2 regions of the Brochothrix sp. genome follow, and region 1 is predicted to be linked to the other one. Evidence: predicted binding sites of a transcription regulator. Region 1 holds the regulator's gene; the other holds the start of a gene.
The links. The regulator LexA, encoded in region 1, represses DNA repair genes until DNA is damaged. The targets are predictions, from matches to a motif close to CGAACATATGTTCG.

Region 1 (15,596 bases):
ATGCCAACAAGTAAACTAAGCTATCATAGTGACCCTCTTAAAGAAATAGGTAATGATGCACAAATGAGCATGCCGATTCAGCTAGACAAGTTTGCAGTAGGTGTTCGTTGGCCTGCTGTAAAAGAGACTGGGCGTACCTATATTAAAAGTGTGTTGGAACGACAACTATTAACAGATGTTTTGTTAAGCCCGCTTTCCAGCAACTATAATACACTTTATGCAAAAGGGATTATCGATGAATCATTTAGTAGCCATTTTGTGTATGAGGATAATTTTAGTTATTTGTTGTTGATGGGAACCGGTGGTGATGAAGCTGTCGCAGCACTCAAGCAACTTTTAAAAACTGCGCATCACCCAGATATATTAAATGACCACGTTTTCACATGTGCTAAGCGTGAATTGATTGGTACGTTAGTTACTTTATCAGATAATTTCGAGGCCTATAGTGAATGGTTAGCAGACTATCATTTTAAAGAGGCGAATCCTGATGATGTGCTATCAATTTTAGCTGAAATTACGTTGGATAATTTGTCTAGTCTTGCAGAGACAATACTTGCAAAAACGTCAAGTTTGGCATTTAAAATTAAGCCACAAAAATAGTTGTAAAACGATACCTGATTAGAAGTGACAAGTGCAAGGTGACGTGCTAAAATGATGTTAGTGCATTTTTATGTTAAATTAGAGGTTTTTATCTTAAATCACACTGTATTTTTACCAAAACACGAACGTTTGTTTTGGTAATCTTGCATATGCTCATATTTTTATGAAATTTTAATAATATGGTGGTAGTATATATAATAAAATTTCCAACCAAATGACAGTGTTGTGTGGATTTGAATTGATGAATCAGCCAGTACGAGCAAAAAGTGAAGGTTGGTACTGTTGAAAAATAAAGTGCTCATTTTTAACAAAATCGGCAGACTGAATAGAAATGCTGAGCGGGTGTATGTATACCTAGATTGGCGTTTATCTTCAGTCTGAAAGTAACTTTCTTTTTACTTTTAGAATAATAACAAGTAATTGTTGCTTCTACTTTAGCGAATCAAGCTGATTAATCATTCAAGTGATTGATGCTTTAGAAAATCAAACTAATATAAGATGAAAAAGTACTACAAGAATACGATCCCTGCAGAGACATTAATATTTTGGAGATGGCAAGTTGCAACTGCCTTAAAAAATCTAGTAATAAATGCTCGTTTTTGGTGATTGATTCATAAAATAACAAGGCGATGGCAGGTGAAAAGTATGAGCGAATTAGGTAATTTGCTAAAGAAAAGTCGTAAAGAGAAGAAAATGACTTTAGACGAACTTCAACAAAAAACAAAAATACAAAAAAGATATTTAGAAGCTATTGAACAAGGGAATTTCAGTGTGTTGCCGGGCGATTTTTATACGCGAGCTTTCATACGTACATATGCTGAAGTCGTTGGACTTGATGGCGATGAAATAATGGCGACCTATCGCAATGAACTACCTTCAATAAAAACAGAAGTTAATGCAACCGATACAACAGCCACAAGAGAGAAACCGAAAAAGGCTCCTCGTGAAGTTCCTGCTTTTTTATTGGGCAAAGGCTTTAAAATTGTGTTAGCAGTGATGGTAGTAGTTATTGTGGGTGCGTTATGGTGGATGTTATATAACAAAGGACAAACGTCAACGGATACAGTGGTAGATAAATCACCTGCAACAAGTATCTCAATCGATGAAGCTAACAAATCAGGCGAATCGAAAGTGGAGTCAAGTAGTAAAGAATCTGAATCAAGTGATTCTAAAGAAGACGATGAAGATGCTGGAGATGTTAAAATTTCGGCACCGGATAAAGACTCAGAATCAAATGTTTATGAAATCGAAGCTCCAAAGAGCGCCAAACTTAAATTGGTATTAGATGCTACAAGTGGTGATAGCTGGAATTCAATTACTTCTTCAACAGGAGAATCATTAGAGTCAGGCTTACTTGCTTCGGGTAATAAACAAGAAGTTGAGCTCTCGGGTCAAACAAGTGTCAATGTGACTGTCGGAAATTCACAAGCTCTAGAGGTGACTATCGACGGTGAAAAATTAACCTTCGCTTCAGATTCTATTACACAAAATATCACATTAAATATTACACAAAAATAAAAGTGAGGGGTAACTGCAAATTGTAATAAAAGTCTTGAAAATACTCAGTGACTTTTATTATATTGGGCAGCTTACGCCTTTTTTAAAGGAGAAAAATGATGAATATTCCAAATCAACTTACGGTTTTACGTATCCTATTAATCCCTGTCTTTCTAATACTATTTTTGATTCCGTTTAATTGGGGAACTTTTACCGTCTTAGACTCTACAATTACTGTTGCTCATTTAATTGCAACTATTGTTTTTGTTGTTGCATCAATTACAGATTGGTTAGATGGTTATTTAGCTCGTAAACACAACCTAGTGACTAATTTTGGTAAATTTGCGGATCCATTAGCAGATAAATTATTGGTAATGGCGGCTTTTATTGCCTTGGTAGGAGCTGATATTATTCCGTCTTGGGCAGTTGTTTTGATTGTTTCACGCGAATTGGCAATCACTGGCTTACGTCTCTTGTTAGCTGAGGGTGGAGAGGTCAATGCTGCAAATATGTTAGGTAAAATTAAAACATTTACACAACTTGTAGCTATTCCACTATTAATGTTAAGTAACTTTCCCTTTGCAGCAACAGGTATACGTGTCGATTTAATTATCTTTTATGTCTGTGTCTTTTTCACAGTGTTATCAGGTATTAATTATTTTTATCAAAACCGTCATGTCTTTAGTGACGGATTTAAATAAAGAAACAATTAGTCGTTTGAGACCTCAGATTATATATCTGGGGTTTTTTATTATTCATAAGTACTGAATAATAAAGTTATGTTAACTAACAGACTGATAAGTTAAAATGATGACCTGTGAATGGTATAATACAGCGTGTAGATAGATATAAAATAAGGGAAGAGGATGTTTAAATGAATGCTGAAATGATCGCTGTAGGAACAGAACTATTGCTTGGACAAATTACTAATACAAATGCTCAATTCATCTCCGAAGAGCTCGCATTAACAGGACATAATATGTATTATCATACGGTTGTTGGCGATAACCCACAACGACTCAGTGATGTTATTCGCACAGCTCAGAAGCGTGCAAACCTTATTATTATTACCGGTGGATTAGGCCCAACTCAAGATGATTTAACAAAAAAAACGATTGCGGATGTTCTTGGATTAGAACTTGTTCGTGACGCCAAGGCTGAAGAGGTCATCCTGAATTTCTTTAAACGCCGTGGTGACGGGCCCATGACAGCTAATAATCTGTTGCAGGCCGATGTCATTGAAGGTGCCGATGTACTCGATAACGTTGTTGGCTTTGCACCAGGAATGATGTTGGAACATGAGGGTGTCACATACATCTTAATGCCTGGGGTACCAACCGAAATGAAAACGATGTTTACCAATGAAGTGCGAAACCGTCTTGAAAAAGCTGCAGGTGATTATCGACTAGAATCGCGTGTTTTACACTTTTATGGTATTGGCGAATCACGCCTCGCTGATCAGCTGGATGATTTGATTACAAAACAAACAAATCCTACACTAGGCACATATGCAGGTAAACATGAGGTAACGTTAAGAATAACAGCTTCTTCGCAAAATGCAGCTGAATTAACGCCATTAATCGATGAACTTGAAGAAAAAGTACTGAGTCGTTTAGGCGCTTACTTTTTTGGCTACGATGGTGAAAGCCTTGAAGAAAAAGTTGTGCGTTTGCTGACGGAACAAAATTTGACTGTTTCAGCCGCAGAGAGTTTAACAGCCGGTTTATTCCAAGCGACATTAGCCTCTGTTCCAGGCGCATCGCGCGTTTTACGTGGTGGTTTGGTCACTTATGCAACCGATACAAAAACAAGCCTGTTGGGTGTGCCTGAAGAGCTATTAACAGAAAACGGTGTCGTCAGTGAAGCCACTGCAAAAACGATGGCGAATAATGTTCGTCAACAAACAGCTGCTAACATCGGTGTTAGTTTCACAGGTGTTGCAGGACCAGGTTCTCATGACGGTGAACCTTCAGGTAGTGTTTGGATTGGGTTTAGCGATGAAACGTCCACAACTGCAAAACATCATTTATTTGCAAGGGACCGCCAATATAATCGTGAAAGAGCAGTAAAAGAAGCTTTTTGGCAATTATACAAGTATTTGGAAGAAAAAACAGCAAAAACTTCACATTAGAAATGCTTTAGTAGCAGCTTTTTTACATCAAAACCGAATATACGTTCGTTCTTTTGCTTGTAATTAGGTTAAAGAACGTTTATAGTAATAACTATAGATAATAAATTTCGTTTTGTTACGAAGGAGGAAATAAGTTGGATAATCGTCAAGCAGCCTTAGAACAGGCATTAAAACAAATTGAAAAGCAATTCGGTAAAGGTTCTATCATGAAATTAGGTGAAAAAACTGATACCAATATAAAAACTATTCCAAGTGGCTCGTTGGCACTTGATGTGGCATTAGGTGTTGGTGGTTATCCTCGTGGACGTGTTGTTGAAGTATACGGTCCAGAAAGTTCAGGTAAAACAACTGTAGCATTACATGCAATTGCAGAAGTTCAAGAACAAGGCGGAACAGCGGCGTTTATCGATGCAGAGCATGCACTTGATCCAGCTTATGCTAAAAAATTAGGCGTTAATATTGATGAATTACTACTTTCTCAACCTGATACAGGTGAACAAGCACTTGAAATATGTGAAGCGTTAGTACGTTCAGGAGCCGTTGATATCGTTGTTGTCGATTCAGTAGCTGCTTTGGTACCAAAAGCTGAAATTGAAGGCGAAATGGGAGACTCACACGTTGGTCTTCAAGCGCGTTTAATGTCACAAGCTTTACGTAAATTATCAGGTTCAATCAACAAATCGAAAACAATTGCACTGTTCATTAACCAAATTCGTGAAAAAGTTGGTGTTATGTTTGGTAACCCTGAAATTACACCAGGTGGTCGTGCATTGAAATTTTATGCGTCAGTTCGTTTAGAAGTACGTCGTGCTGAACAACTAAAACAAGGTACTGATATTATCGGTAACAAAACACGAATTAAAGTTGTTAAAAATAAAGTAGCGCCACCTTTCCGTATTGCAGAAGTTGATATTGTATACGGAGAAGGAATTTCACGTGAAGGTGAATTGGTTGATATGGCAGCTGAAGAAGATATCATTATCAAAAGTGGTTCATGGTATTCTTATGAAGGCGAACGAATTGGCCAAGGTCGTGAAAATGCAAAACAATATTTACGTGAACATACTGACACTCGTTTAGAAATTTCTGGAAAAGTTCGTAATGCTTATGGTATTGGCGATGACTTACCAGAATCTGCTGAAGTAGTCGAAGAAGCGGCTGTTGATACGGAAAATGTTGAAAAATAAAAAATAAAAACGAAAAGATAGACAATTTGTCTATCTTTTTTTTATTGCTCGAAAACCTTTGTGTAGCAACGTTTCTATACGTTTTATTACAAGCATAATAATTATTATTAGAAAATGTGCATATAAAAGTCGATTTTCTACATATAAATCAAATTATTTATTTCACAAAACGCCATTTTATCGGTATAATGTAAATTGTAAGATAATTTTACTTTAAGAGATATTATCTTATATATTGAATCACTAATGTAGTGTGCTGTACAATAAGTCAGCCGACAATATGACATGAATTTGAATAAGAATGGAGGTGAATGTATGACCTACGTAATTACTATCATCCTCGTATTCCTTTTCTCGATCATTGGTATTGTTGTAGGAAGAAAAATAGCGAATGATTCTAATCAACGAAATATGGAAGCTAGCCGCACGACGGCAGAGCACATTAAAGCGGATGCGTTGAAAGACGCAGAGAGTCTTAAAAAAGAAGCTCTTTTAGAAGCAAAAGAAGAAAACCAACGCTATCGAACTGAAACTGAGAATGAACTGCGTGAACGTCGTTTTGATTTGAAAACTAAAGAGAGCCGACTTTTACAACGTGAAGAAATCCTCGATCGTAAGGCGGAGACTCTTGATAATAAAGAGGAATCGCTAGAGAGTAAAGAGGAAAAAATTGCTCAGAAACAACAACTAATTGAACAGAAAAAAGCTCATGTAGAAAAATTGGTAGCAGATGAGAAACTTGAACTTGAACGCATTTCGGCTTTGACGAAAGACCAAGCGAAAGAAGAAATATTAACTCTAACTGAAAAAGAATTATCTCATGATATAGCTGTTATGATTAAAGAGAGCGAGGATGATGCGAAAGAAACGTCCGATAAAAAAGCCAAAGATCTTTTATCATTAGCAATACAACGTTCTGCAGCTGATTTTGTATCAGAAACAACTGTATCCGTTGTTAACTTGCCAAATGATGAAATGAAGGGTCGAATTATTGGTCGTGAAGGTCGTAACATTCGTACAATTGAAACGCTAACTGGTATTGATTTAATCATTGATGATACACCGGAAGCAGTTATTTTATCAGGCTTTGATCCGGTACGTCGTGAGATTGCTCGCATCGCGCTTGAGAAGCTAGTAGAGGATGGTCGTATACATCCAGCTCGTATTGAAGAAATGATCGACAAGGCTCGTAAAGAGGTGGATGAACACATTCGTGAGCTTGGTGAACAAGCGACATTTGAACTTGGCTTACATGCCGTTCATCCCGACTTAATTAAAATATTAGGTCGCCTTCGTTATCGTACAAGCTATGGACAAAATGTATTAAATCATTCTATCGAGGTTGCTCGCTTAAGTGGTATCTTAGCTGGTGAATTAGGCGAAGATGTTACTTTGGCAAAACGTGCAGGTCTTTTCCATGATATTGGGAAAGCCATTGATCATGAAATTGAAGGTAGTCATGTTGAAATTGGTGTCGAATTGGCAACCAAATATAAAGAACATGAAACAGTTATCAACGCGATTGCATCACATCATGGTGATACGGAACCTACTTCAATTATCTCAATCCTTGTGGCGGCCGCAGATGCTTTATCAGCAGCTCGTCCAGGAGCACGTAGTGAAACGTTAGAGAATTATATTCATCGCTTAGAGCGCTTAGAATCAATTCCTGAAAGCTTCAAAGGCGTAGAGAAAGCCTTCGCCATTCAAGCTGGTCGAGAAATTCGCGTCATCGTAAAACCCGATGATGTGGATGATTTAGAATCGATTCGTCTTGCACGAGAAATTCGTAAATCAATTGAAAGTGAATTGAACTATCCAGGTCACATTAAAGTGACGGTTGTTCGTGAAACGAGAGCTGTTGAATACGCGAAATAATAGTGAAAAGAAAGCCATTTATAATGGCTTTCTTTTTTTTGTCTAAATAAAAACGGCTTCTGCTAAAGATATGAAACTATTGAGATTAGATGGTTCTGTGTTAAATAGTGTGGATTTTAAAATTAGGGTAAATAGTGAATTATTTATAATTAAAACTAAGTATTTTATGAAATTTATTTTGTTATTGTATCTTTCAAGTCCCTATTTTAATAACTGTTTAATTGTATAATGTATCAAACCGAGTATGTAACAGATAGATTGCTTAGTTCAAACTTTCAACGAGTGTTTAAATCTAGTGCCGTATATTTAAAAGCAAATTTATACTCAGTTTTCTTTTTGCATAAAGACTGCTTTAGCGTTTTGGTGTCTCCAATAATAAAGCGCAGTGCTATTGAATCAATCTGTGCAGCGTAAGCAGATAAAAGTCATTGTTTGATTGTTTTGTTAAAGTTAACGTGTTCATTGTATCATTCGTTTGAAAGGTGAGTTTAGTCAATGCTTTTTTAGCAATCACTTAATGAATGTGTCGAAAATATGAAATAATTCACAAAAGAGTCAAAAAGGTACGACAAGGCTTTTATTATTGCTATAATTGAGTGGCAGAAGTGTATAAGAGGAGGATTTTTAATGACGATACCAACTAAAATAACGAATCAGACGTTTTTACAAGCAGCACGTGGCGAAGTAACGGATCATGTACCCGTGTGGTTTATGCGTCAAGCGGGGCGTTCACAACCAGAATACCGTGAAATTAAAGCGAAATACTCGTTGTTTGAAATTACGCATCAACCAGAATTATGTGCCTATGTGACAGCATTACCTGTTAATAACTATGGCGTTGATGCGGCTGTTTTATATAAAGATATCATGACACCTTTACACGGTATCGGTGTTGATGTCACAATCGAAACAGGAATTGGACCTGTTATTAAGTCGCCAATCAAAACACGTCAAGATATTGACGCGCTTGGCAGTTTAGATCCACAGCGAGATATTCCTTATGTGTTGGATACCATCAAGTTATTGACAGCAGAAATGCTCACGGTTCCGTTGATTGGTTTTTCAGGAGCGCCCTACACATTAGCGAGCTATTTAATTGAAGGAGGCCCTTCAAAAACGCATCTTAAAACAAAAAGTTTTATGTATCAACATGAGGATGAATGGCATTTGCTGATGGATAAACTAGCTGACATGGTGATTGTTTATTTGAAAGCACAAATAGAAGCTGGCGTATCAGCTGTACAATTATTTGATTCTTGGATTGGCGATGTGAGTTTGATTGATTACAATCGTTATATCGCTCCGGGGATTAAAAAAATACTTGCAGCATTAGAAGATAGTACAGCTATTAAAATTATGCACGGTGTCCATGCCACGCACTTGTTACAAGAGTGGAATGAAATGCCATTAGATGTCATTGGAATGGATTGGCGTATGTCAATGGCTGCAGCCCGTAAACAAGGCATCACCAAAGCAATTCAAGGGAATATGGATCCTGCTTATTTGACAGCGCCATGGCCTGTTTTAGAACAAGAATTAAATCGCGTATTAGCAGACGGCACAACCGCACCAGGCTATATTTTTAACTTAGGTCATGGTGTTTTCCCAGAAGCTAATCCAGCAGTAATTAAACAAGTAACTGCACATGTGCAGGCATATAAAAGTCAGAACTCATAGATTAGGTAGGGATAGAAAATGGAAGTACTTGTAGCAACCATCAATTTTAAAGCAGTATCCGTTGCCCATCGCGAAAAATTTCATATTGATGAGGAATCAGTAGCACAGGCTATGATAACGCTAAATCAACAAAATAGCGTGCTTGAAAATGTTATTTTATCAACATGTAACCGCACGGAGCTTTATTTAGTGGTGGATGAAATTAGTCGCGGCCGCTATTATGTCCGTAAATATTTAGCAGCGTTATTCAATATGACTTACGATGAAGTTGCCGAACAGGTGATTTTTCTCGAAAATGATGCGGCAATCGCACACTTATTTGAAGTGAGTACGAGTTTAGCATCGATGATTGTAGGAGAAACACAAATTTTAGGTCAAGTGAAAGATAGCTTTGAGTGTGCGCGTGAAGTAAACACAACAGGTGTTGTCTTAAACGAGTTATTTAAACGAGCAATTACAGTCGGTAAACAAGCGCAGTCAGAAACATTAATTGGTGAAGGTTCAGTATCATTAAGCACAGTTGCTGTAAAACTTATTGAATCTCAGCAGTTGGATATGATGCATAAAAAAGAACTTGTCATTCTTGGAGCAGGGAAAATGAGTGTTTTAATTCTTGATTATTTAAAACCACATTTTCCGATGGAACAAATTACGATTGTTAATCGAACATATGAGAATGCAATTTCCTTAGCGATGAAATATAAAACCAAAGCAGCTCCGAAAGAAGCGTTGCAACAAGTATTAGCTTCTGCGGATGTCGTGTTTAGTGCGTTGCGCTCAGATGATTATATTCTGACGCAAAAACTGCTCGAGGAACAATTACGTTATCTAGCAATTGTTGATTTAGGTATGCCGCGTAATGCGGATCCGATTTTAGATGTACATCCGCAAATTAGTCGTTATGATATGGATGATATTGAACGGATAGCTGATCAAAATAAACAACAGCGCGAAGCTGCTATGGTAGAGGTTAGTAAAATGGTAGTTGAGGCACAAGAATCTTTTCATAAATGGCGTTTAACATTAAAAGCAACACCAGTCATCCACGAATTGCGTGATAAGACGTTAACCATCTATGAAACAGCAATGGCTCATATGGAAAGAAAGTTGCCTAATTTAAGCGATCATGAACTCAAGGTGATTCATAAATTAACGAAAAGTATTGTTAATCAAATTATCAAAGAGCCTATTATTAAAACGAAAGAATTGGCACTTGAAGAGGATGCATTGGATAAATTAGCGTTTGTTGAACATCTTTTTGGTTTGCAAACCGCAAATGATAGAAACGAGGCAGAGTTATGCGAAAAGTAATTACCGTAGGTACCAGACGTTCACAGTTAGCAACGACACAAACAGGTCACGTTATTAAAGCATTACAAGCGAACTATCCAGATGTCGTTTTTGAGGTTAAGGAAATTGTCACAAAAGGTGATATTCGATTAGAAGAATCGCTTTCTAAAATTGGCGGTAAAGGACTTTTCATTAAAGAGATAGAATGGGCTTTGCTTAACAGTGATATCGATATTGCTGTGCATAGCATGAAAGATATGCCTGCCGAATTGCCAGGAGAATTAACAATTGGAGCTATCCCTATTCGCGAGGATGCAAGGGACGTATTAGTAAGTTCAGATGGGCGTTCTGTAAAGGAGTTAAAGGAGAATGCAGTTGTTGGAACAAGTAGCTTAAGACGTCAGGCACAATTATTAGCGCTACGTCCTGATTTAGAAATTAAATTATTACGTGGTAATGTCGATTCACGTCTTCGTAAATTACGTGAAGGCCAATATGATGCAATTATTTTAGCTGCAGCTGGCTTAAAACGGTTGGGCTTATTTAATGAAACAGAAATGTACCCATTGCCGATTGAAGAGTGTCTGCCTGCAGTGGGGCAAGGTGCGTTAGCTATCGAGTGTCGTTCAGACGATGAAGATGTACGAGAGCTATTAGCAACAATTCATGATCCGGAAACAGCATTGACTGTTTTGACAGAACGTGCCTTTTTAGCTGAAATGGAAGGTAGCTGTCATATGCCTGTGGGAGGTTACGCCACTTTAGAAAATCAAGGGATTGTATTGCGCAGTTTATTAGCAAGTGTTGATGGACAACGTGTGATTCATTCACAGGTAATAGGCGAAGAGAGCAAAACAGTGGGGCAATCAGTAAAAGAAAAATTATTTGAACAAGGTGCAGCAGCGATGATTGCTGATCTTAATATTGAAGAGTAAACAATTAAATGAAAGAAGGAATTCACATGTTTCAATTTTCACGTCACCGTCGTTTACGAACTACATCCGCAATGCGCTCATTAGTTCGAGAAAATAAATTAGAAAAAGCAGATCTTATCTATCCACTATTTGTAGTTGAAGGTGAGAATGTCATGACAGAAGTATCCTCTATGCCAGGCGTTTTTCAATATTCACTCGATACTATTGATAAAGAGCTCGCTGAAATTGTTGCTTTAGGTATACCATCAGTGATCCTTTTTGGACTTCCCGCAGAAAAAGATGCCATCGGAACGGGTGCTTTTCATACGCATGGTATTATTCAAGAGGCCACACGTTACATTAAAACGCGTTATCCTGACTTGATTGTGATTGCAGATACATGTTTATGTGAATACACAGATCACGGCCACTGTGGTGTGATTGAGGGAGAGACCATTTTAAATGATGAGTCGTTAGCAATCCTCTCTCAAACAGCAGTTTCACAAGCTGAGGCAGGTGCAGATATTATCGCTCCGTCTAATATGATGGATGGTTTTGTGTATGCAATTAGACAAGCACTTGATAAAGCGGGATACGAAAATATTCCCATTATGTCGTATGCTGTGAAATATGCCTCTGCTTATTATGGTCCATTTCGTGATGCAGCAGACGGTGCACCTCAGTTTGGTGATCGTAAATCGTATCAAATGGACCCTGCCAATCGTCGTGAAGCAAAACGTGAAGCAGCATCAGATGTCGCTGAAGGGGCGGATTTTCTAATCATAAAACCAGCAATGGCGTATATGGATATTATTCGTGATACTCGTAATGCACATGATTTACCCATTGTCGCTTATAACGTGAGTGGTGAATACGCCATGGTTAAAGCAGCTGCACAAAATGGTTGGATTGAAGAAGAGAAAATAGTAATGGAAACACTTTTGGGTATGAAACGTGCGGGTGCAGATATCATCATGACGTATCATGCGAAAGATGTTTGTCGTTGGATCGATCAAGCTTAAAAAGGAGGGAAGCCCATGGCACGCATCATTGTGACGCGAATGCCTCATCAAGCAGCAACTTTGTGTCAGTTGATCAATGAGACAGGTCATGAAGCCGTTCTTTTCCCTGTTCTTAAAATTGAGCCTCTAAATCAGGCTGAAATCACAAAAAAATTACGTGCATTAACGGCTGCTGATTTTGTTGTTTTTACGAGCCAAAATACCGTTCATCGGGTGTTAGAGAGTGGACCCAATAGACAGTTCAAAACTATTTCAATCGGTCCGGCAACATCGCAGGCACTAGAATCTTATGGTCTTAAACCTGTGATTGAAGCTGCTGATTTTATATCAAGTGGATTGTTTGAGGTTATAGCACAACAACTTAAAGATACAGATCGGATATGGTTACCGCAATCTGCACGAGCAACAAATGAATTAGCAGAGAAGTTAGCGACTGTTTGTGAGGTTGAACATACAAGTGTCTACACTGTCGTTGAAGCAAAAAGAGAACCGTTTCAATTTAAGGCAGATGATACGGTTGTGTTTACAAGTCCTTCGGCTGTTATTGCTTTTATTAACTTATTAACTGCTGAAGAACATCAGTTGTTGTCTCAATTGACATTATTATCGATTGGACCAGTGACAACGGCTGTTATTGTAGAAAAGGGATTAAATGCTGCTTATGAAGCGCATCCTTATCATATAGAAGGTTTTCGTTCGTATTTCAAAAACCAAAAAAAGGTATAAAACATATTGTTTTATACCTTTTTGGTGTAATTAAATAAAAGTGGCAAAGCGATTATCCCATATATTTTCATAAAAACGCACCGTATTTTCTGCACTCATAAAAGCATTAGAATAAGTTGTTGTGCCACCTCTTAACATTTGGATTAAATAACCCAGTGCATGAGCATTTTTTACAGTTGCATCCACACAATATTCGGTTTGAGCACCACAAATTTCGATACTGTTTATATGTTCTTGTTCAAGCAATTCTTTTAAATTAGTCTTATAAAAAGAATTGGCATGTGTTTTTTGAATATAATGAGTCGCTTTTCCCTTGTCCAACGAGGGGATGACTTCCCAAGGGGACTGTCCTTGAATCAAATCTTCGTCAGTATGTTGAACAATGATGATGTTTTTCCCTTGAGACGTATAATCAAGCATACGTTTATTTATTAGAGTAACTAATGAAGATAGATTGAAAATTTCTGTGTCGTTGTAACACACGCCATTCTGTAAATCGATAATGATTAGAGCATCAGCTAAAGGCTTCATCAAAGGACCTCTTTCTTTTTTAATAATGAAATTATAGCATAAATAATTTTAAAGCATTAGCAATGTCATTCATGATTATAGGTATTTTAAAAATGATTTAGTATCCAAAAAAAGAGAAATAAGCAACAAGCTGCTTATTCCTCTTTTTTTAATTGTATTAATTATTGTATTAAGATAATTAACCGATGTAGCGAAAGAAAAGGCTACATTTCTCTAAATACACCTACAACTTTACCAAGAATAGATACATTTGGTAAGTAGATGGGTTCCATCGAATCGTTTTCAGGTTGAAGTCGTATACGGTTACTTTCCTTAAAGAATCGTTTACAAGTTGCTTCGTCATCCTCTGTCATAGCAATAACAATATCGTTATCGTAAGCCGTATTTTGTTGGCGGACGATTAATTTATCTCCATCCAAAATACCTGCATTTATCATACTTTCACCGTCAACTTTTAGCATGAATAATGTGGCATCATTGACAAGCATTGATTCAGGAAGCGGGAAGTATTCTTCAACATTTTCTATTGCAGTAATAGGAACACCAGCTGTTACTTTACCAACCAATGGCACATTCACAGTGCCAACTTTAGGTGAATCATCCATTATTTCGATTGCTCTTGGTTTAGAAGGATCGCGTTTGATTAGCCCTTTTTGTTCAAGGCGTTCAAGGTGACCGTGTACAGTAGAACTTGATGCAAGGCCAACTGCTTCACCGATTTCTCGAACAGAGGGCGGATAACCTTTTGATTTTACTTCGTCTTTTAAAAATTCAAATATTTCACTTTGACGTTTAGAAAGTTTCATAATTACACCTCTGTATGGTTTTTTGTATCTTTAGTATACCATTTGCTGTTGACAAATACAAACGTTTGTTCTGTTTTTGTGTTGACAAGAACAAACGTTCGGTATATGATATAAATACGAACATACATTCGACTGGGGGATTTAATTTATGAAAACTTTAATATCACGTATTTGGACTAATTTTTCTTTTGTAATTATCTTTACACTTATTAGTGCTTGTTTTTTCCTAATAGTAGGTTTTAAAACAGCTGGCATAGATGAAAGTAAGTACGAACAATATACTATTGTAGAATCAGATAACCTTTGGACAATTGCTGAAAATTACACCTCGTCAACTAAAGAAGTACAATCAATGGTGCAATGGATGAGTGAGAATAACGACCTTATTAATGAGAATAAATTGGAAGCGGGCACTAAAATTTACATTCCTGTAAAAAAACAACAGTCTGCTGATGAAATCATGTATGCAAATAATGATTAGCCTTTTGAAGTTAATGCATTAAACTAAATTGAATAAATAAAAACGCTACAATTAACACGATGTTAGTTGTAGCGTTTTTGTATAAAACCCCTTAGTTAAGACAGTTGATATCCTCTTCAGTCTGTACCTTAAATTCCTTATATTCGGTTGAAGCGATAAGTTCATCGTTCAATGTTATTTTTTGAAGTCGTTGGTTGCTATAAACAGCAAAATAAAAACTTAATGATTCGGCGCACATGTAGCTACTGTAACATGTGTAGTCAGGTTCACCTTGTGGATCAATCACCACTCCATTAGGAATACTAACTGATTCTAGAATATGATGAGATAAACTGACGGCTTCGATTTCATTTTCGGGTTGTTTAGAAAAGTTTCTTAAGTAAGCCACTCTCACAAAACGAGCAGGAGGGGTATAGTCACCTGGTAAACCAAATGTACCTGATCCTTGACTGAAAGCTGACAGTTCTTTATTTGCCAGAGTAATCGGTTCATGTTGGTGAGGTGTCACTGTGATGTAGTTGCGTAAATTTGTTTCGTGCCAAGAATAGTCAGGACTATTCGTCATCACCCCGATAGAATCTTCAATGATATTTAAACCATTGGGCATCGGTTCAACAATAATTGTTGCTCCTGTTTTATCAGAAAAGATAAAATGTAGAGGTGGCAATTTACTGATAATGGGGTTGGTATCATTAATAAGTGTAATAGATTCTAGTAACTGTGTTTTGACATCTTCGACCGTTGTTGCTTGCGATAATATGTAGGGGATAACTTTATCAGGAGAAATTGCGAGTGTTTCGTCTGCTGCTGCGTCTTTATAAGTTGCATAACCTGGAAAATAGAGGGTTGCTCCCAT
Region 2 (15,596 bases), on a different contig from region 1:
TTCTGTTTTTGTTCCAAATTTTTCTTGCCCTAATGGACGGATAGAAATATTGGCATCACAACGTAATGAACCTTCTTCCATCTTAACATCCGAGACACCTGTATATTGAATAATTGATTTGATCGCTTCTAGGTAGGCGTAAGCTTCTTCAGCTGTACGCATATCTGCTTCAGATACAATTTCAATTAACGGTGTTCCTTGACGGTTATAATCGACTAATGAGTAGCCGTTACCTTCATGGTTTAATTTACCTGCATCTTCTTCCAAGTGAACACGTTCGATACGAATACGTTTTGTTTCACCGCCAACAACAATATCAATCCAGCCATTTTTAGCTACTGGTTTATCAAATTGTGAAATTTGGTAGGCTTTGGGATTATCAGGATAAAAATAGTTTTTACGGTCAAATTTAGTTTCACGGTTAATTTCACAGTTAAGTGCAATTCCGGCTTTCATTGCAAATTCAACGGCACGTTTATTTAATGTTGGTAAAACCCCAGGATAACCTAAGTCTACAACACTGGTATTTGTATTCGGTTCTGCACCAAAATGAGCTGGTGATGACGAGAATACTTTTGAGTCTGTTTTTAGTTCTACATGGACTTCAAGTCCTACTACTGTTTCAAAATTCACTGTTGTAACCTCCCTACAATTCGGCTTTTAATTCGTTAAAGTTCGTTGCTTGTTCGAATGCATGTCCTACACGATATACTGTCGCTTCATCAAATTGTTTACCGATAATTTGTAAGCCAACTGGCATATTTTCGCTCAATCCACATGGAACTGACAAACTTGGTACACCTGCCATGTTACTTGGAATTGTTAACACATCATTCATGTACATTGTAATTGGATCTTTAGCATAATCACCTGATTTAAATGCGATAGTTGGCGCTGTTGGCCCAACAATTACATCGTAATCAGCAAAGATTTTTTCAAAATCACCAATAATCATCGTACGTGCTTGTTGTGCTTTTTTATAATAAGCATCATAATAACCTGAACTTAGAGCAAACGTTCCTAGCATGATACGACGCTTCACTTCTGGACCAAATCCTTCAGCACGTGATTTTGTATAGAGTGTTTCTAAATCATGTGCATCTGGTGAACGGTAACCATAACGTACGCCATCAAAACGTGAAAGATTCGATGATGCTTCACTTGATGCAAGTACGTAATAAGCTGCAACACCATATTCAATATGAGGTAAGCTGACTTCGTCCACTGTTGCACCCAAGTTTTTAAGTGTTTCAATTGCTTCAAGAACGCGTGCTTTAACGCCATCCTGAACACCATCACCTAAATATTCTTTTGGTACAGCAATTTTCATGCCTTTAATATCTTTAGTAATTTCACTTGTAAAATCAGCTTTGGGTTGTGGCACAGATGTTGAATCATGTGCATCTACACCTGAAATAGCTTCTAGTACAAGCGCATTATCTTCAACCGTACGTGTAATTGGCCCAATTTGATCCAATGACGACGCAAAGGCGATTAACCCATAACGTGACACTCGTCCGTATGTTGGTTTCATTCCAACAACACCACAGAATGCAGCAGGTTGACGAACTGAACCACCTGTATCTGAACCTAGAGCTACAGGAACTTCACCCGCAGCAACAGCTGCAGCAGAACCACCTGATGAGCCACCAGGAATGCGTGATAAATCCCATGGATTGGCTGTTTTTGCATAGTAAGATGTTTCTGTAGTTGATCCCATTGCAAACTCATCCATGTTTAATTTACCAACAGTGATCATATCTTTTTCATGTAATTTAACCATTGCTGTCGCATCATAGATTGGTTCAAAACCAGTCAAAATTTTACTAGCAGCAGTCGTTAAAATATCTTTTGTTACAATATTATCTTTAATTCCGATTGGTAAACCAGCAAGAACGTTGTCTGGATCAATACCTTTCGCATCAATTGCAGCAGCTTCTGCCAATGCTTGTTCTTTTGTTAATGTGATAAACGCTTGAACTTTTTCTTCCACTTCATCCACGCGCGCATATACTGCATTGACTAAATCAACTGCAGTTACTTCTTTATTCACCAACTTTTGGTGTAATTCTTTGATAGTTAAATCAAATAATGCCATGTCTATTCGGTCTCCTTCCCTACTAATCCATAATTGATGGTACTTTGATATAGCCATCTTGCGAATCTGGTGCATTTTTTAACACAAGATTACGGTCAAGGCCTTCAGCAGCTACATCTTCACGTAAAACATTTGTCAACGGTACAGCGTGTGTTGTTGGTTTAATGTTTTCTGTATCTAGTTCATTTAATTTCTCAACCATGTTAATGATTTGTTCCAATTGTGTTGCGTATTGTTCAGCTTCTGCTTCAGTGATTTCAAGGCGAGCTAAACTCGCTACTTTCTCAACTTCTGCTTTAGAAATAACAGACATATTAACCCTCCTAAAATAACTACTCTTTAATTCATACTTCTCTATTCTACACGATATCGCTGTTAAAATAAACGTTTAGGATGAATTGTTTACACAATTCAACAAAAGCTATGGAAGTAATTCTTTACTAACACTTAAATAAGCTCTCATTTGCTTCATACATCAAAAAAAGTAAAATGTTATCGATAATTTCTCGACAACATTTTACTTCTTTACAGAAACAGCTCTCTTGAGAGGTGCTCTATTGTATACTAACGATCAAAAATATGAACGTTTGCTGTTTTACTACCTGCGTCACGTGTAATTAAAGACGCATTTGCTTGATTATCCGTCGTTGTTACATTTACTTCAACATCTACAGATGAAGGAAGATGCTTCGCAACCATATCAGTGGCGAACTGCGTAAATCCAACAATTTCGGCTTCACCAAAGAAGTTTACAGGAATATCAATTGTGATTTTTTTCAATTCTTTTCCTTCATAAAAACCACGTCCAATGACACCATTAAAGTTTGAAAAGTACGTTTGAATATCTGCTGAGAAACTCTTGAACCAGTTATAATCATCTAAATGATCACTTTTGGCTTCATCAGATGGGAATAACACAAAGCTCTCATCTAAATCATCCCATTTACCAAGCTCAGATGACCCCTGTTTAGCAGTTGCATAGCTTAAATAACTACCAGATACCATTGCATCTTTTGAATTTTGTGCAAAAATTGCAATCGTGATTGGCACATCAGATAAACCTTTCATTTGGCGCATACGCGTAATGAGCGTATCTGCCATTTTTTGGCCTTCTTCCTTCATTTTCGCTTTGCTGATTGGTGTTGAGTAAGTTGCACCGTAACTTTCTTTTTGATAATAATCAACAGAGTTCATTGCTAAACCAATCATCACACCATTTAATTTTACTGTATCACCCTTATTTTCAAGGTAATTTTGTTCTAAAATATGTGCAAGATAAATTGGATTACGATCAGTACCATTCCCATTAAAAACAGGGTTTAAACCAACGTTATCACTATCTGATAGTTTCTTTTCTTTCAGTTGTTTATCTGAATATTTACGATTTAACCACGAAGTAACCGTCCCTTTGGTAAGGTATTGCCCCTCTTGAAAAGCATAATCTTCACTGTTGTATTTCGTTGTTGCAATACGTTGTAAACCAATTTCCATCTCATTGATATCAAAACGCGTATTGAGGTTTGAGACGATTAATCCGCGTGTCGGGCTTTCTTTATAAGGTAGAATTGTGCGGTAATAGTCACTTGAAATATTATTTTTCGTAACAATTTGAGTTTCTTTTTTACTCGTACTGCTATCATTTTTAACGGCTTTTTCACTTGATAATTGTGGCGCACATCCTGCTAAAACAAGTGTAAGTCCAGCAGCTAATATAATCAATTTTTTCATAGTTTTTGGTCACCTTCATCTTTTAAGTACACGCGTAAGTCCGCTTCAGACCAAATTGGAATCTGTAGACTCTCAGCTTTTGTTCGCTTAGAGCCTGCATCGGTTCCTGCAACAACAACATCTGTTTTTTTACTGACGCTGCCTGTTACCTTGCCACCGAGGCTTTCAATTAGTAATTGAGCTTCATTGCGTGTCATATGCTCTAGTTTACCAGTTAACACTACTGTTTGACCATTAAAAACTAGCTCATCCGCTGATTTATTTGCTAAAGACGGTCCGGTATAAGTTAAATTAACGTTGACCTGACGCAGTTCTTCAATCAATTCGACCACTTGCGGATTGCTAAAATAAGTTACGATTGAATCGGCCATAATACCACCAACATCATCAATACTAATTAATTCTTCTACCGTTGCTGTTTGTAACGCCTCAATTTCTCCAAAATGTTGTGCAAGTGACTTCGCAGCTTTTGCACCGACATGACGAATACCGAGGCCAAATAGTAACATTTCTAATGAATTGGCTTTTGATGTTTCAATGGCAGCTAATAATTTTGTTGCTGATTTTTCACCCATACGCTCCAATGGCAATAAATCTTCCATTTGTAATTTGTATAAATCGGCAACATCAGCGATTAAGTGATGTTCATGTAATTGTGAAACAACCTTATCGCCAAGTCCCTCAATATTCATAGCATTACGGGAAGCAAAGTGAATCAAACCTTCGCGAATTTGTGCCCCACATTTAGGATTAATACAGCGTAGTGCGACTTCATCATCTAAGCGGACCAATTCGCTTTCGCATGAAGGACAATGAGTGGGCATCACATAAGGTTCGCTATCAGCTGGTCGCTTTTCGATTAGGACTCGCACCACTTCTGGAATAATATCCCCTGCTTTTTTAACGATTACTTCATCATTTATACGAATATCTTTCCCGTTAATATAGTCAGCATTATGTAAAGAAGCACGTTGAACTGTCGTTCCTGCTAGCTGTACGGGATTTAAAATCGCAGTCGGTGTAACAACACCCGTACGACCAATGCTTAGCTCAATATCAATTAAACGTGTTGATTGTTCTTCGGCTGGGAATTTATAAGCAATCATCCATCGCGGTACTTTTACCGTGGCACCGAGTTGACGTTGGTAATCAAAACGATCAACTTTAATAACAATCCCATCAATATCATACGGTAATTGATTACGTTTTTCTGTCCACTTCGCGATATACTCCATCACACCTTCAATCGAATGAACCACTTTGAATTCATTATTCACATGACAGCCAATTTTTTCTATTGCCGCTAACATCTCACTGTGTCGTTCTACATTTAAAACAGAGGGATTAGCGACCGCATATAAAAAGGTATCAAGATTTCTTGAAGCTGCAATTTTAGTATCTAATTGACGTAATGAACCTGCGGCTGCATTACGAGGATTAGCAAAAAGTGCCAAGCCTTCTTCTTCACGACTTTCGTTCAATTTGGCGAAAGAGCGTTTTGGCATATAGGCTTCCCCACGTATTTCAATGGTTAAGGGCTCACGTAATTTCAATGGCACTGAACGGATTGTTTTTACATTGGCAGTTATATTCTCTCCGATGGTACCATTACCACGAGTAGCACCTTGTACCAAGCGACCCTCTTCGAATTTAAGCGATAACGCTAGACCATCAATTTTAAGCTCCACTGTATAATCAACTTGATCCACTTCAAGCTCTTTACGAACACGTTGATCAAATTGACGAATTTCCTCCTCGTTAAACACATCACCCATGCTCAACATCGGTACATCGTGTGGCACTTTTTCAAACTTATCTAGTACAACACCACCGATGCGTTGCGTGGGAGAATCTTCTGTTACAAGCTCTGGATGGGCTGTTTCAATTGTTACAAGTTCCGCATATAACGCATCATATTCGCCATCTTCTGCGACGGGGTTATCCAGCACATAATACGCATAACTCAGCTCGTGTAATCGTTGTTTTAATTCATCTAAACGTTCGTTCATTTTTTTGCACCATCCTATACTTTTTCAATTGGTGAGAACTCTGCCAACAGACGTTTCACACCAGTTGGACTTGGGAAGGCGATATCTAATTCCATTGAACGTCCTTCGTTTTTCACACTGACAACTGTTCCCACACCCCAGATTTTGTGCTTCGCTTTATCGCCTACTGACCAACCAGCTTGGCTACCACCTGTTTGTTGCAACGCTTTAACTTCGGGTGTTTTTTGCCCTGTTGAACGACGATTCGTTGCAAATGGAATGGCTTGTTTAATTTTTGTTTCTGTTGCACGCTCTAACAGTTCTTCTGGAATTTCATTGATAAAACGCGATTCAGCATTGCTGGTTGAACGACCATACAATGTTCGTGAATACGCCGCAGTCATGTATAATTCTTTTTCAGCACGCGTAATACCTACGTAGGCAATACGACGTTCTTCTTCCATTTCATCCTCATCATCTAAAGCACGGCTATGCGGGAAGATGCCTTCTTCCATTCCAACCAAATAAACAACGGGAAACTCCAACCCTTTAACAGCATGCAATGTCATTAAAGTGATTGCTCCATCAGCTGGATTTTCAGCTGGATCTTGCAATGAATCAACATCCGCAACCAATGCAAGATCGGTTAAAAAGGCAATCAATGATTTATCATCGTTATCTTTTTCGAATTGTTGTGCCACTGATAAAAATTCATCGATATTTTCGACACGTGTTTCTGCTTCAATCGTTTTCTCCGCTTTCAACATGTCACGGTAACCTGATTTTTCCAGAATTTGTTCAATTAATTCTGTGACAGATAAATAATCCTGTTGTTGTGAAAAACCAATAATCATATCATAAAAACTTAATAACTCTTTACTTATCTTTGTTGATAGCCCTACTAATTCGATACGACCCATCATTTCAAACATCGTTGTATCATAAGCTAACGAAGCAGCTGCTAGCTTATCAAGCGAGCCTGGACCAACACCACGTTTAGGCACGTTAACAACACGTGCTAAACTAATATCATCTGCATTATTTGCAACAAGACGTAAATAACTTAAAACATCTTTAATCTCTTTACGGTCGTAGAATTTTTGTCCACCGACCATTGTATAAGGAATAGAAGATTTCATTAAAGTTTCCTCTAACACACGTGATTGTGCATTGGTGCGATAAAGAATCGCCATATCTTTGTACTTATATTCTGAAAGACGGTCTTGAATTTTACCGACCACATAAGTCGCTTCCTCACGTTCAGTTAACGCACGATGATACGTGATTTTATTCCCTTCACTATTACCTGTCCATAATTCTTTTGGACGTCGGTTACTGTTTTTTTCAATCACACCGTTAGCCGCAGCTAAGATACGTTTGGTCGAACGGTAATTTTGCTCTAAAACAATTGTTGTCGATTTTGGATAGTCTTTCTCAAAATCCAGAATATTACTAATATCCGCACCACGCCAACCATAAATACTTTGATCAGAGTCACCTACGACACAAATATTTTGAAAGCGAGCAGCCATCAATTTAACTAACGTATATTGCGCCTTGTTTGTATCTTGGTACTCATCCACATGAATGTATTGGAACTTGCGTTGATAAAACTCTAATACTTCAGGAACTTGTTGGAAAAGTTCAATAGTCATCATGATTAAATCATCAAAATCTAACGCTTGATTTTTGCGTAATTTTTTTTCATAATCCATATAAACATCCGCAACTAATTTTTCAAAATAACCAGCTGCTTCTTTTGTGTATTCCGTCGCATTAATTAATTCATTTTTAGCATTGCTTATTGCTGATAACATTGCTCGTGGTTGATAACGTTTGGGATCAATATCACGATCCTTCATAATTTTTTTAACCACTGTTAATTGATCGCTCGAATCTAAAATTGTAAATGAACGACTCAATCCCATTCTCTCAGCATCACGACGTAAAATACGCACACACATTGAGTGGAATGTTGATACCCAGACAGAATCAGCATCACTACCTAAAATTTTACCGACACGTTCTTTCATCTCTCGTGCGGCTTTATTTGTAAATGTAATTGCTAAAATATTGTAAGGATTCACATTCTTTTCTTTAATTAAATAAGCCACACGATGTGTTAGCACACGCGTTTTACCACTACCAGCACCAGCCATTATCAATAATGGCCCTTCGGTTGTAATAACAGCTTTTTGTTGTTCAGGGTTCAATCCCTCTACGAGTTGTTTTCCAGTAATTTCCATTGTGCACCACCTATACAGAACGTTTGTTCTTATTATACATAAAAAAACAGGCAAATACGAGACCCTCTGCCTATTTCCTTCTGCTTTATTTTTTCGTCTTCACTTTGAAAACTTCTTTTTAATTATAACAAATATCACAGTTAAAAGTAAGATAGAGCCATTTCTTACAATCAAAAAAACTAAAGGATAAGGCCCTTTAGTTTTTGGTGAAATTTATTTATTTTCTGTTTTTTTATTTTCTTCGAGTCGGGACATTACCAATTCATACGAATCATTACCCCAGTTTAACGAACGCTTAACGCGTGAAATCGTCGCTGTACTAGCGCCTGTTGCTTCCTCAATTTTACTATAGGTGCTTCCTCCGCGTAACATTTTAGCTACTTGAAAACGTTGCGAAAGCGCTTGTATTTCATTTACTGTACAAACATCATCAAAAAAATGATAACATTCTTCCAGATCTTTTAATGTTAAAACAGCTTGAAAGAATTCATCGAGGCCTTCACCTCGTAATTTTTCAATTTGCATAGTTGTATCCCCCTCACAGAATTTAACGACAACTTCTCTTTAACATTTTAACGCACTACACTAGTGAAAGGCAAGTCGGATAACTTTTTATTTAAGTGACAATGCTGATGCGAAAAAGAACAATAGCTTGATTCAACTGTCGCTTTTGCCTTTTTATTAGACTGCAGACTGCCAATTTATTTGGTACTTACAAGATTGAAGATACTTTCACTGTTCTCTAGTATTTTATGCCAAAACTTCTAAAATTTCAAAAAAACTCTTCCTGACATAAAGCGTCAACAAGAGGTTTTTTCCAATTTATTTGTAGCTCAGCGTTTGGTTTTGCTTTTATTTTTCTCCAGCACTTCAAGCCAAAACTTGTGAAATTTCAAAGATACTCATAGCTATAAAAATAATCGCTAATCATTCTTTTCCAATCTCTTCAGTTCTGAACGGGCTTGAAGGTGCTTTTATTTTTCTCCAGCACTTCAAGCCAAAACTTGTGAAATTTCAAAGATACTCATAGCGATAAAAATAATCGCTAATCATTCTTTTCCAATCTCTTCAGTTCTGAACGGGCTTGAAGGTGCTTTTAATGCTCGATGTCCGATATCATTACGGTATACATAATCACTGGTATCAAGTTTAGCTAATTCAGCATAAATGCTTTGTTGTGCGTCTGCCATCGTTTTAGCTCGCACACTGAAAAGACTGACGCGTCCGCCATTAGCAATGAGTTGCTTGGCTTCATTCTGTGCTACACCAGCATGAAACACTTGCGTATGATCTGCTAATTTTTCCAATCCCACTAATTGTGCACCTTTTTCATAAGCCTCGGGGTATCCTTTACTCGCTAAGACCACGCCTAATGTTACCCCTTCAGTTTGCCATACGAGTGTCGGTGTTCGATGCGCTAACAAGTCAGTAATGACTGCAGTAAAATCAGAGCTGAGTCGATCTAATACAACTTGTGTTTCTGGATCGCCAAAACGGGCATTAAACTCAATCACTTTGGGTCCGTCACTAGTGAGGATTAACCCTGCATATAACACACCTGTAAATGATCGTCCTTCGTTCACTAAGGCTAAGGCGGTTGGCTCTAAAATCGTTTTAATGGCTGTTTCCACAACAGCAGCTGGAATATGATGAACGGGCGCATAGGCACCCATCCCCCCTGTATTTAACCCTTTATCTCCCGCCAAAGCTCGTTTATGATCTTGTGCAATGACCATCGGATAGACTTTAGCACCATCAACAAATGCCATCAATGAAAACTCTTCACCTTCTAAAAACGCTTCAACGACAATTTGTGCACCTGAATTCCCAAATTGTTTATCGCATAACATCGCTTGCGCCGCAGCAATCGCTTCTTCCACAGTCGTTGCAACAACCACGCCTTTACCGGCAGCCAATCCATCGGCTTTAACAACAATCGGCGCGCCTTGTTCCAATAAATAATTTTTGGCTTTTTCAAAATCAGTGAATGTTTGTGATGCTGCTGTTGGAATCCCATATTTAGACATTAACTGCTTGGCAAAATCTTTGCTACCTTCAATTAAAGCTGCTTGTTTACGTGGTCCAAATGTTGGTATACCTGCTTTTTCTAATGCATCAACAACACCTTCTAATAACGGTACTTCTGGTCCAACAAATGCCCATGTAATCTGCTCACGTTTAGAAAATGTTATCAATTCAGCAACATCAGTTTCAGCAATAGCTACTGTTTTTATACCATCTCCATGCATTCCTGGATTACCTGGTGCACAATAAACAGCGGTCACTCGGTTGCTTTGAAGTAATTTTTTACTCACTGCATGTTCACGCCCACCACTACCAATTACAAGCAATTTCATTGTTTGCGCCTCCTTATTGTTGTTTAAAATAATGGACTTTTTGTAAATACCATACTAATGCCATGTTTATTCGTTTCATCGATTGTTTCTTATGTTAATGTTTAAAATGACGAATTTTTGTAAATACCATACTAATGCCATGTTTATTCGCTTCATCGATTGATTCTTGATCACGCATAGAGCCACCAGGCTGAACAATCGCAACAATTCCAACTTTCGCAGCTTCTTCAATTGTATCGGGCATTGGGAAAAAAGCATCACTTGCCATCACAGCCCCTACCGTTCTGTCACCTGCCTGTTCGAATGCTATTTTCGCAGATCCGACACGGTTCATTTGTCCTGCGCCTACACCGACTGTTTGAGAATCATCACCAATCACAATCGCATTTGATTTAATGTGTTTGACGACTTTCCATTGGAACGCCAAGGCTGCTAATTGTTCAGTTGTTGGTTGAACTGTGGTGACAACCTCCCATGTTGTAGGGTCTTCATCAATCTCATCTGCTTGTTGCACCAATAATCCTCCTGCCACACTTGTTTTCACATAATCACTTGCTACTGAAGTATTATATATTGGCATTTTTAAAAGACGAATATTTTTCTTCTTGCTCAACAAAGCCAATGCTTCTGATGAATAGCTAGGTGCAATGAGTAGCTCTAAAAACATGTCACTGAGTGGTTGAGCAGTTGCTAAATCAATTTCTCGGTTAAAGGCTAATACGCCACCAAAAATCGATGTTGGGTCCGCTTCATAGGCTTTTAAGAAGGCTTGTTCAATCGTTTCACCTAAGCCAACACCACATGGATTCATGTGTTTAACAGCGACTACCGCACATTCAGTTTCAAATTCTTGAACGATATGTAACGCAGCATCCGCATCACGAATATTATTGTATGAGAGTTCTTTTCCATGTAATTGCTCAGCCGATACAAGCGAGGCATGTTTCACAATTGGCTCTGCATAAAAACTAGCTGATTGATGTGGATTTTCGCCATAACGTAACGCTTGTTTGCGATTATAAGTCAACGTTAGTTTTTCTGGGTATTCTTCACCCACTACTTCTGTTAAAAAACCGGCGATTAACGCATCATAGGCCGCCGTATGACGGAAAACTTTAGCAGCTAAACGTTGACGTGTAGCAAAGGTCGTATCACCTAATTCACGGTACTCTGCTAGCACATGCTCATAGTCAGCGGCATCAGCAATTACCGTCACACTGGCATGATTCTTGGCAGCTGATCGCAACATTGAAGGTCCGCCAATATCGATGTTTTCAATCGCATCAGAGAGAGCGACATCGGGTTGAGTAATCGTTTCTTGGAACGGGTAAAGATTTACAATCACCAAATCTATTAGTGCGATGTTATGTTCAGCAATTGCTGCCATATGTGATGCATCATCACGTCGTGCCAATAACCCACCATGGATTGCGGGATGCAATGTTTTGACACGCCCGTCTAACATTTCGGGAAATTCTGTCACTTCTTCGATACCGATAACAGGCAGTCCTGCCTCAGCAATTAATGTCTTAGTGCCTCCTGTTGAAATAATTTCAAAATCAAGGGCAATTAATTGCTCAACCAACTCTAAAATACCTGTTTTGTCCGATACACTAATCAATGCGCGTTTCATTTATCTTTCACCGTTCCTTCCATTTTTTCGATAAGTTGTTGTACAATTTGCGGGTAATAAACATGTTCTGTTTGATGAAGACGTGCTTCTAAACTTTCTAATGTATCGCCTTCTGTTCGGGCAACTTTAAATTGGGCAATTGGCTCACCTGTATCCATTCCGGCATCCACATAGTGTATCGTAATACCGATTTCTTTCTCTCCTGCAGCATAAGCACGTTCAATGGCATCTTTACCTGCATATGCGGGTAAAAGCGACGGATGAATATTAATAATTTTACCTTCATATGCTGTTAACAGAGTCGGCCCAATTAAGCGCATGTATCCTGCCAACACAACCAGCTCAATCTCATGTTGTTGTAACTGCTCAATTATCTTCGTTTCAAAAGTGGCTTTATCCTTGTATTGACGAGCTTTAAAGACAAATGTTTCAATATTATTTGCCTTTGCACGTTCAACGACTACGGCTTCTGGTTGATCACAAACCAATAAACCAATCTCAGCTGATAAATGTCCGGTTTCAATTGCCGCCAACATTGCAGCAAAGTTAGAACCATTTCCTGATGCGAAGAGGGCTATTTTCATTGTGTTATACCTCTTCCAATCTAACCTGATGCGCATCATCTGCAACAACTGTACCGATAACATAAGACGATTCACCTGCTGCAAGTAAGGTTGCTTGTGCATTGGCTACATCTTCAGGTGCGATGGCAACAACCATACCGATACCCATGTTGAAAATTTCATAAACTTCTAGTGAATCGAGTGCGCCATAATGTTGTAATGCTTCAAAAATAGGTAACGTCGGCCAAGACCCTAATTTAATGTTCGCTGACAAACCTTCTGGCAACATACGTGGAATATTTTCAACAAAGCCTCCACCTGTCACATGGCTAATCCCATGGATAGCAACCGCTTCTTTTAATGCTAGAATTGGCTTTACATAAATTTTAGTGGGTGTTAACAACACATCACTTAAAGGTTGACCTAATTCTGGTAAGATGACATCCAATTCAAAATCTTTTTGTTCAAAGAAGATCTTACGAACTAAGGAATAGCCATTACTATGGATACCACTTGATGGCAAACCTACTAACACATCACCCGCTTTAACATTATCGCTTGTTATTAATGCTGTTTTCTCAGCAGCTCCCACTGTAAAGCCTGCTAAATCATAGTCGTTATCAGCATACATACCAGGCATCTCAGCCGTTTCTCCCCCAACTAAAGCGCAGCCCGCTTGAACACACCCTTCAGCAACACCAGCGACAATTTGCTCTAATTGTTCAGGAATAGCTTTACCTGTAGCGATATAGTCTAAGAAAAACAACGGTTCCGCACCTTGTGCCACAATATCATTGACACACATTGCCACACAATCAATACCGATTGATTCATGTTTATTAGCAGCGATCGCCACTTTCAATTTAGTACCTACGCCATCTGTCCCTGATACTAATACTGGTTGTTTAAGTTTCAATTCAGATAAATCAAAGAGACCGCCAAAACCACCAATTGCTCCCATTACACCTTGACGTTCCGTGCGTTGGACATGTTTTTTGATACGTTCTACCGTTTCATAACCTGCTGTTACATCAACACCTGCTCGAGCGTATGCATTGTTTGTCATTGTCTCTTCCCCCTTAGCGTAAACTGCTTTCTTCTAAGCTTTCTAAATACTCTTGTTCGTAATCGTAAAGCCCTGTTGGATAATCACCATTAAAATAAGCCATTGTAATACCGCCATATTTTTCAGCGGGGAATGGACGCCCAATTGCTTCAACTAAGCCATCACAACTGAGGTATTCAAGCGAATCTGCACCGATTTGCTCACAAATTTCAGCAACAGTATAGTTAGCAGCAATTAGTTCTCGACGCGTTTGAATATCAATACCATAAAAACAAGGGTATTTTAATGGCGGTGAAGCAATGCGAACATGTACTTCTGCAGCACCTGCCTCCCGCAATAATTTAACAATCCGCTTACTGGTCGTTCCTCTTACAATCGAATCATCAATCATCACAACACGTTTGCCTTTTACAACACCGCTGACTGCTGATAATTTCATTTTCACCCCTTGTTCGCGTAACTCTTGACTGGGTTGAATAAATGTACGAGCAACATAACGATTTTTAATCAACCCTAATTCGTAGGGTAATTGCGCTTCTTCCGCGTAACCAATCGCAGCTGAAATACTTGAATCAGGTACACCAATCACCATATCTGCCTCAACTGGCGCTTCTTGTGCCAGACTAACACCCATTCGTTTGCGGGCAGTATGAACATTCACCCCTGCAATATTGGAATCAGGTCGAGCGAAGTAAACATACTCCATACTACAAATCGCATGTTGTGTATCTGTACGATAATGGTCAATATGCATGCCATCTTTATCAAAAACAATCATTTCACCCGGCTCGACATCTCTAACAAATTCAGCACCTACAACATCAAATGCACATGTTTCAGAGGCAACGACGTAAGCATCACCAATTTTACCAATCGATAATGGACGGAAACCACTTGGATCTAACGCACAAATCATCGCATCTTCTGTTAATAACACATAAGCAAAGCCACCTTTTACTTGGCAAAGAGCTGCTTTTAAATTATCGTAAAAATCATCTGAAATACCACGTTGGATTAAATGTGCCAATACTTCTGTATCTGAACTGGATTGAAAAATCGCCCCTTCACGTTCTAACTTTCGGCGCAAAGTACGGGCATTAATCAGATTACCATTATGAGCTAACGCTAAACTTGAATCTTGAAAATGAAATAACATGGGTTGAACGTTGCTTAACGTTTTACCTCCCGCTGTTGCATAACGCACATGACCGATTGCCCCATCTCCATGTAATTGATCCAGCTCACCATTCTTAAAGACATCAGCAAGCAAACCTAGATTACGATGCCCATCAATTTTTTCACCGTCCGTCACACAAATACCAGCGCCTTCTTGCCCACGATGTTGCAAACTGTGTAGCCCAAAATACGTAACTGATGGCGCTTCATGATGTCCCCAGATACCAAAAACACCACATTCTTCATTTAACCCTTTTATTTCAGCAGACATGGCAATGTAGCCTCCCAAGCGGTTTTCAAAGCCGCTGTTGTTACTTCTACCGTTCCATTTGTTGTTTGGGCACGCAATAAACCATCCGCAGTGACTTTTCCAATCGCCACAGCTGCTGCACCAAAATGTTGGGCAAAAGCTTCGTGCTGTTCTGGTTTCACAGAAATTAAGAAACGAGATTGTGATTCACTAAAAAGTAATGCTTGTTCAAAATCAACGCTAACTGCTACTCCAAATTCACCCTTAAAAGCAGATTCTGCTAGTGCAATTGCTAAACCACCTTCTGCTAAATCATGAGCAGAAACAACAAGTCCTTGTTGAATAGCAGTTAATAGTTTTGCTTGATAGTCTTGTTCTACTGCTAAATCAAGCGCAGGTGCTTTTCCACTAATATGACCTAGCTGTAATTTTTGTAATTCAGAGCCGTTAAATTCAGCAGCTGTTTCACCGATTAGAAAAATGCTGTCATC

Region 2: pcrA (DNA helicase PcrA) is a predicted target of LexA. The motif match lies at 8,077-8,090, and genes of this name have one in related genera.

The regions. Positions count from the first base shown of each region.
Region 1 covers NZ_JAFYUW010000125.1:6,675-22,270, forward strand. The annotation lists gene yfmH (EF-P 5-aminopentanol modification-associated protein YfmH) at 1-600, shown strand, start outside; gene IKV95_RS08520 (helix-turn-helix domain-containing protein) at 1,246-2,118, shown strand; gene pgsA (CDP-diacylglycerol--glycerol-3-phosphate 3-phosphatidyltransferase) at 2,217-2,798, shown strand; gene IKV95_RS08530 (competence/damage-inducible protein A) at 2,972-4,228, shown strand; gene recA (recombinase RecA) at 4,363-5,415, shown strand; gene rny (ribonuclease Y) at 5,731-7,293, shown strand; gene hemE (uroporphyrinogen decarboxylase) at 7,921-8,970, shown strand; gene hemA (glutamyl-tRNA reductase) at 8,989-10,281, shown strand; gene hemC (hydroxymethylbilane synthase) at 10,269-11,195, shown strand; gene hemB (porphobilinogen synthase) at 11,222-12,196, shown strand; gene IKV95_RS08565 (uroporphyrinogen-III synthase) at 12,212-12,922, shown strand; gene IKV95_RS08570 (cysteine hydrolase family protein) at 12,953-13,453, opposite strand; gene lexA (transcriptional repressor LexA) at 13,657-14,259, opposite strand; gene yneA (cell division suppressor protein YneA) at 14,408-14,740, shown strand; gene IKV95_RS08585 (choloylglycine hydrolase family protein) at 14,832-15,596, opposite strand, start outside.
Region 2 covers NZ_JAFYUW010000031.1:3,911-19,506, forward strand. The annotation lists gene gatB (Asp-tRNA(Asn)/Glu-tRNA(Gln) amidotransferase subunit GatB) at 1-633, opposite strand, end outside; gene gatA (Asp-tRNA(Asn)/Glu-tRNA(Gln) amidotransferase subunit GatA) at 647-2,098, opposite strand; gene gatC (Asp-tRNA(Asn)/Glu-tRNA(Gln) amidotransferase subunit GatC) at 2,121-2,411, opposite strand; gene IKV95_RS01840 (CamS family sex pheromone protein) at 2,663-3,826, opposite strand; gene ligA (NAD-dependent DNA ligase LigA) at 3,823-5,835, opposite strand; gene pcrA (DNA helicase PcrA) at 5,850-8,060, opposite strand; gene IKV95_RS01855 (YerC/YecD family TrpR-related protein) at 8,274-8,585, opposite strand; gene purD (phosphoribosylamine--glycine ligase) at 9,110-10,417, opposite strand; gene purH (bifunctional phosphoribosylaminoimidazolecarboxamide formyltransferase/IMP cyclohydrolase) at 10,512-12,050, opposite strand; gene purN (phosphoribosylglycinamide formyltransferase) at 12,047-12,634, opposite strand; gene purM (phosphoribosylformylglycinamidine cyclo-ligase) at 12,639-13,679, opposite strand; gene purF (amidophosphoribosyltransferase) at 13,693-15,126, opposite strand; gene purL (phosphoribosylformylglycinamidine synthase subunit PurL) at 15,111-15,596, opposite strand, start outside.